DNA from 2 places in the Synechococcus sp. CS-1333 genome. Region 1 is predicted to be linked to the other one. Evidence: predicted binding sites of a transcription regulator. Region 1 holds the regulator's gene; the other holds the start of a gene.
The links. Region 1 encodes HrcA, which represses chaperone genes, less so after heat shock. Its sites were predicted from a motif close to TTAGCACTCNNNNNNNNNGAGTGCTAA; they were not measured.
Positions count from the first base shown of each region.

Region 2: groES (co-chaperone GroES) is a predicted target of HrcA. The motif match lies at 1,226-1,252, and genes of this name have one in related genera.

Region 1 covers NZ_JAHLYO010000011.1:38,895-42,281, forward strand. The annotation lists gene KQ303_RS03275 (DUF3352 domain-containing protein) at 1-843, opposite strand, end outside; gene KQ303_RS03280 (rhodanese-like domain-containing protein) at 941-1,306, shown strand; gene KQ303_RS03285 (heat-inducible transcriptional repressor HrcA) at 1,589-2,602, shown strand; gene KQ303_RS03290 (20S proteasome subunit A/B) at 2,631-3,387, shown strand, end outside.
Region 2 covers NZ_JAHLYO010000016.1:82,762-86,148, forward strand. The annotation lists gene atpD (F0F1 ATP synthase subunit beta) at 1-1,061, opposite strand, end outside; gene groES (co-chaperone GroES) at 1,307-1,618, shown strand; gene groL (chaperonin GroEL) at 1,737-3,374, shown strand.

The sequences.
Region 1 (3,387 bases):
GAGGCGGCCGTTGAGGTCGAGGGTGCGGCCTCGGGGTGCCAGAGCTGCCACCAGGCCGAGCACCTCCTGCTGTGCTGCGACGAAAGGGGAAGCAGCCAGCCAAGGGGTGAAGCTGTCGGGGCGGGCCACCACCAGGGCCACGCCCTGGCCGAGGGTGGCCACGGCGGTGGCGAGGCGGGGGTCGCCGGCCTGGTTGAGTTCATCGATCTGGGAGACATCCAGCGCCTGCTCCAGCACCCCCCGACCCGAGGCGATCAGCACCAGCCGGTCGTCGATCAAGGCGGTGGCCAGGGGCAGGGCGTTCTGGCCCAGCAGGGCGCCCCGGCCGCTGATCAGCCCCATGCCTCGATAGGTGCTCACCTGCAGCTCGTTGCCGGCCAGGCTGCGGGTCTGCCAGAAGCGCTGCAGAAAGCGCCGAGCCCCCTCCGACTCACGGCTGCGCAAGGCCAGCAACCAGCCCGCCGGCTGTGACGCACCCGCCGGGGTGAGCAGCGCGACACTGGACTCCTCCCCCACCCAGCCGGCCAGTTCCTCGGCGTAGTCGAGGCCGGCGGCGGCGAAGGCCCCGTCCCGCAGCTGCTCAAGGGCGGCGGCGGCATGGCGACGTTGGCGGGGCGGCGCCACGGCCCGGGCGTAGGCCCCGAGCTGGTCGGGCGGGACCAGCAGGTGCAGGCTCAGCGAGGCCTGCCGGGGGATGAAGCGAGCCGCCAGCGGCAAGGTCAGGGGTTGGTGCTGCAGGGCGAGAGGGCTGCTGCGCCAGAGCACCACCCAGCCCGCCGCTCCGATCAGCAGCAGCGTGACGGCCACGGCCAGGATCGCCGCCAGGAATGGGCGGATCTTCATGCGTAGCGCGCAGGAATGGCCTCATCCTTATGCATGAAGCCGCCTCCGTGCATCGTCAACGCACACCCGGCCAGCCACCACGCCCATGCCCGCACCCATGCCCCAGGAAAGCCAAACCACCCCCACCCCGGCCCCGCTGCAGGCACGGGAGCTGCAGCAGCGGCTCAACGAGGGTGCCGATCTGCAGCTGGTGGATGTGCGGGAACCGGCAGAGCTGGCCATGGCCGCGCTGCAGCAGAGAGTGATCCATCTGCCCTTGAGCCGCTCCTCGGAATGGGTCAGCCGGATCGACGCGCTGCTCGACCGCGAGCGTGAGGTAGTGGTGCTCTGCCATGCCGGCATGCGCAGCTGGCAGTTCGGCTGCTGGTTGATGGAGCAGCAGGGTTTCGAGCGGGTCTGGAACCTGGAGGGGGGCATCGATGCCTGGAGCGTCCAGGTCGATCGGTCGGTGCCGCGTTACTGAGCAGCGCTGCCAGACCGATGGCGCTGTACATGTCCTCGTCTTACCGCAGTCAGCGGAGCTGCGGCGGACGACGGGCTGGCCCAGATCGGCTCCAGCCTCTGACGCCGGAGCAGCTCCACAGTTTGTGGCGGTGATGGTGCTGAGCTGCGCAACAAGCAGGGACTGGCCGACCCGGCAGGTTCGGACCCGAACCAACACCTAGCGGCCTTGTTGCCCAGACGAAATGGTGTTCCTGTTGGCCAGCGACGTCGTTGGTATCGGTTACGGTTCGCGCACCATCCGTTGACTAGCCCCTCGTTGCCTCACCTCAGCCGCCGCCATCAGCAGGTGTTGCAGGCAACGGTGCAGCATTACGTGGACACGGTCGAGCCCGTGGGGAGCCGCACCCTGGTGCAACGCTTCGGCTTCCAGACCTCACCTGCCACGGTGCGTTCGGCCATGGGGGCGCTGGAGCAACAGGGCCTACTTGTGCAGCCGCACACTTCCGCCGGGCGTATTCCGAGCCAGCGCGGCTACCGCCTCTACGTGGACAGCCTGCTGCCACCCCCCGGTGCCGGAGCGCTGCAACTGGAGCAGGAACTGCTGGGGCTGAGCCTGCGCTGGGCTGCCCTCGACGATCTGCTGCTGCATCTGGCGCGGCGGCTGGCCGATCTCACCGGCCTGCTGAGCCTGATCACACGCCCCCAGGGTGATCGCTCCGCCCTTCAGGCCGTGCGCCTGGTGCCCAGCGGCGACCGCCTGCTGGTGTTCCTGGTGGAGAACGCCGTGATGACCAGCTGCCTGAACCTGCATCTGCCACCGGCGGCGGCCCCCGAACTGCTGCCGCTCGAGCGCTGGGTGATGGATCAGCTCAGCCTGCATCCGGGCCAGCCAATCCCCTGGAACGCCCTGCCGCCTCAGCTGCAGCGCAGCGGCTGGCTGCTGCGCGAGGCGCTCCGCAGCCACCGCATGGCCCGACCGGGCGATGCCGACGGCGCCCTCGCGCTCGGGCTGGGGGGATTGCTGGGGCAGCCGGAATTCAGCCGCACCGCCACGCTGCGGCCGCTGGTGCAGCTGGTGGAGGAAGACCCCCATCTGCTGCTGCAACCCGACGGCAGACCCAGCGAAGGCGTCTGGATCGGTGCCGAAAATCCCCATCCCGCCCTGCAGGACTGCGCACTCGTGCAGGCCACTTACCGCACCGGCGACGGCAGCCAGGGGCACGTGGCCCTGGTGGGGCCGATGCGGATGGCCTACGCCACCGCCCGGGCGGCGGTGCGCTCGGTGGCCGCCAGCCTGCAGCGGTTGCTCAGTTGAGCGGCCGGCGGCTTGAGAGCATGGCGCCATGACTTACTGCGTCGGTTTCCTGCTCAAGGAGGGTCTGGTGATGTGCGCCGACTCCCGCACCAATGCGGGGGTGGACTACATCTCCAGCTACCGGAAGCTGCACGTGTTCCAGCCGGCGCCTGACCGGCTGTTCGTTCTTCTGGCGGCGGGCAACCTGGCCACCACCCAGGCGATCCTCAACTGGATCCGCCGCGACCTCAGCGCCGCCGCCACTCCGGCGGCGGTGGGGGCGGCGGCCAGCGCTGCAGCTGATGACCGGACCGCCGGACCGGACCTGCTCAGCTGCCGCCATCTGTTCGAGGCGGCGGCCTACATCGGCCGCCTGAGCGTGGCGGTGCAGAACGAGAACGAGAGCGCCCTCAAGCAGGTGGGCGCGAGCGGTGAGGCCACCTTCATCCTTGGCGGCCAGATCGCCGGCAACGACCACGGCCTCTACCGGATCTACGCCCAGGGCAACGCGATCATGGCCACGCCGGAAACGCCGTTCCTGCAGATCGGCGAGAGCAAATACGGCAAGCCTCCCCTCGATGTGGTGGGTGACTACGGGATGTCGCTGGAGGATGCCACTCGCCTCTGCCTGATTTCCCAGGTGATCACCCGGCGCTCCAACCTCACGGTGGGGCCCCCGTTCGAGGTGGCGCTCTATCCGCGCAATTCGCTGGCCATCTCCCAGCACCTGCGCCTGGAGCGGGGCTCCAAGCTGCTCGGCGAGATGGCCCGGATCTGGGCAGACAGCCAGCGCGATGCGCTCAGCA
Region 2 (3,387 bases), on a different contig from region 1:
TAGATGCCCTTCGAAGCCAGGCCGCGGCTCAGCACCGTGGTGGCATCGAGGTGGGCAAAGGTGGTGGCGGGAGCGGGGTCGGTGAGGTCGTCGGCCGGCACGTACACAGCCTGGATCGAGGTGATTGAACCTTCGAGCGTGGAGGTGATGCGTTCCTGAAGCTCACCGACGTCGGTGCCGAGGGTGGGCTGGTAGCCCACAGCGGAGGGCATGCGGCCGAGCAGGGCGCTCACTTCGGAGCCGGCTTGGACGAAGCGGAAGATGTTGTCGATGAACAGCAGCACATCCTGCTTGTTCACATCACGGAAATGCTCGGCCATGGTGAGTGCCGACAGACCCACGCGCATGCGGGCGCCGGGGGGCTCGTTCATCTGACCGAAGCAGAGCGCCACCTTGGATTTCGGGAGGTCTTCGGAGTTGATCACTCCAGATTCCTTGAACTCTTCGTAGAGGTCGTTGCCCTCACGGGTGCGCTCGCCAACGCCACCGAACACGGAAACACCGCCGTGCTCCTTGGCAATGTTGTTGATGAGCTCCTGGATCAGCACGGTTTTGCCCACGCCGGCGCCACCGAACAGGCCGACCTTGCCACCCTGGCGGTAAGGAGCCAGGAGGTCGATCACCTTGATGCCGGTTTCAAACACCTTGGGCTTGGTTTCGAGCTCGATCAGCTTCGGCGCATCCCTGTGGATGGGAGATGTGAGGGTGGAGGTGACCGGACCACGCTCATCAACCGGCTCGCCGAGCACGTTGAAGATGCGGCCAAGAGTGGCCTCACCCACGGGGACGCTGATCGGGGCGCCCGTATCGAGGGCGGACATGCCACGCACGACGCCGTCGGTGCCGCTCATCGCAACGGCACGCACCCGGTGGTCGCCGAGCAGCTGCTGGACTTCCGCAGTGAGGGCGATGTCCTGACCCGAGGAGTTGCGGCCTTCAACGCGGATGGCATTGAAGATGCGGGGCAGCTTGCCGGCCGGAAATTCAATGTCGAGAACGGGGCCGATCACCTGACGGACAACACCCTTGGAGCCGGTGTTGACGGGAGCAGCAGCAGCCATAGGAAAGGAAGGAAGATCGCGCAGCGGGACGCGCGCCCGCCTGAAGCCGCGCCACCATACCACCGCGAATGGCCTGGTCTTCAGAGCCTGAGGCCCGTGCCGCGTGCTGGGTTCGGTCAACCGCACACCGTACCGATTGCACTGCACCCTTCCACCGCCATAGGTTGGCACTCAGGCAGGGCGAGTGCTAATTCGCTCTCCCCTGTGGCGCCCACGGCGCCGCACCACCGCATTTGAAACGATCCATGGCTGCTGTCTCCCTCAGCGTCTCCACTGTCAAACCCCTTGGAGATCGCATTTTCATCAAGGTGTCCGAATCGGAGGAAAGAACCGCGGGCGGCATCCTGCTCCCCGACACTGCACAGGAGAAGCCCCAGGTGGGCAAAGTGGTCCAAGTGGGCCCCGGCAAGCGCAATGAGGACGGCTCCCGCCAAGCTCCTGAAGTGAGCGTGGGCGACAAGGTGCTCTACAGCAAGTACGCCGGTACTGACATCAAGCTCGGCACCGATGAGTTCGTGCTGCTCTCCGAAAAAGACATTCTCGCCATCGTCGACTGATCGCTCCGGCACCTGAGGTTCCTGTGAGCCTTAACTGCCCTCACTGATCACGTCCTGACCCCCGACGACTCGTGGGACGGTCAACCCTTTACCAACTACTTCAAGGAGCATCCCTTCCATGGCCAAGCGCATCATCTACAACGAGAACGCCCGCCGGGCCCTCGAAAAAGGCATCGACATCCTCGCTGAGGCAGTTGCCGTCACCCTCGGCCCAAAGGGCCGCAACGTGGTGCTGGAAAAGAAATTCGGCGCTCCCCAGATCATCAATGACGGCGTCACCATCGCCAAAGAGATCGAACTGGAAGACCACATCGAGAACACCGGTGTGGCCCTGATCCGTCAGGCCGCCTCCAAAACCAACGACGCCGCCGGCGACGGCACCACCACGGCCACCGTCCTGGCCCACGCCATGGTCAAGGCGGGTCTCCGCAACGTGGCTGCGGGCGCCAACGCCATCACCCTCAAGAAGGGCATCGACAAGGCTGCCGATTTCCTCGTCAAGAAGATTGAGGAGCACGCCAAGCCGATCGCCGACAGCAACGCCATCGCCCAGGTGGGCACCATCTCCGCCGGCAACGACGAAGAGGTGGGCCGCATGATCGCCGACGCTATGGACAAGGTCGGCAAAGAAGGCGTGATCTCCCTGGAAGAAGGGAAGTCGATGACCACCGAACTGGAGGTCACCGAGGGCATGCGCTTCGACAAGGGCTACATCTCCCCTTACTTCGCCACCGACACCGAGCGGATGGAAGCGGTGCTCGACGAGCCCTACATCCTGCTCACCGACAAGAAGATCGGCCTGGTGCAAGACCTGGTGCCCGTGCTTGAGCAGATCGCCCGCACCGGCAAGCCCCTGCTGATCATCGCCGAGGACATCGAGAAGGAAGCCCTCGCCACCCTGGTGGTGAACCGCCTGCGCGGCGTGCTCAACGTGGCCGCCGTCAAGGCCCCTGGTTTCGGCGACCGCCGCAAGGCCATGCTTGAGGACATCGCCGTTCTCACCAACGGTCAGCTGATCACCGAAGACGCCGGCCTCAAGCTGGAGAACACCAAGCTGGAGATGCTGGGCACCGCCCGCCGCATCACCATCAACAAGGACACCACCACCATCGTCGCCGAAGGCAACGAAGTGCCCGTCAAGGCCCGTGTGGAGCAGATCCGCAAGCAGATCGACGAAACCGACTCCTCCTACGACAAGGAGAAGCTGCAGGAGCGTCTGGCCAAGCTGAGCGGCGGTGTGGCCGTGGTCAAGGTGGGTGCAGCCACCGAAACCGAGATGAAGGACAAGAAGCTGCGCCTGGAAGACGCCATCAACGCCACCAAGGCGGCTGTTGAGGAAGGCATCGTTCCTGGTGGCGGCACCACCCTGGCCCACCTGGCCCCTGCTCTCGAGGAGTGGGCGGCTGCCAACCTCACCGGCGAAGAGCTGATCGGTGCCACCATCGTGGCCTCCGCCCTCACCGCTCCGCTGATGCGGATCGCCCAGAACGCCGGTGTCAATGGCGCCGTCGTCGCTGAGCATGTCAAGGGCATGCCGTTCAACGAGGGCTACAACGCCGCCACCGGTGAATACGTCGACATGCTGGCTGCCGGCATCGTTGATCCCGCCAAGGTGACCCGCTCCGGCCTGCAGAACGCCGCCTCGATCGCCGGCATGGTGCTCACCACCGAGTGCATCGTGGCCGACCTGCCCGAGAAGAAGGAAGCTGCTCCCGCCGGCGGCGGTGGCGGCATGGGCGGCGACTTCGACTACTGATCGTCTGCCCCTG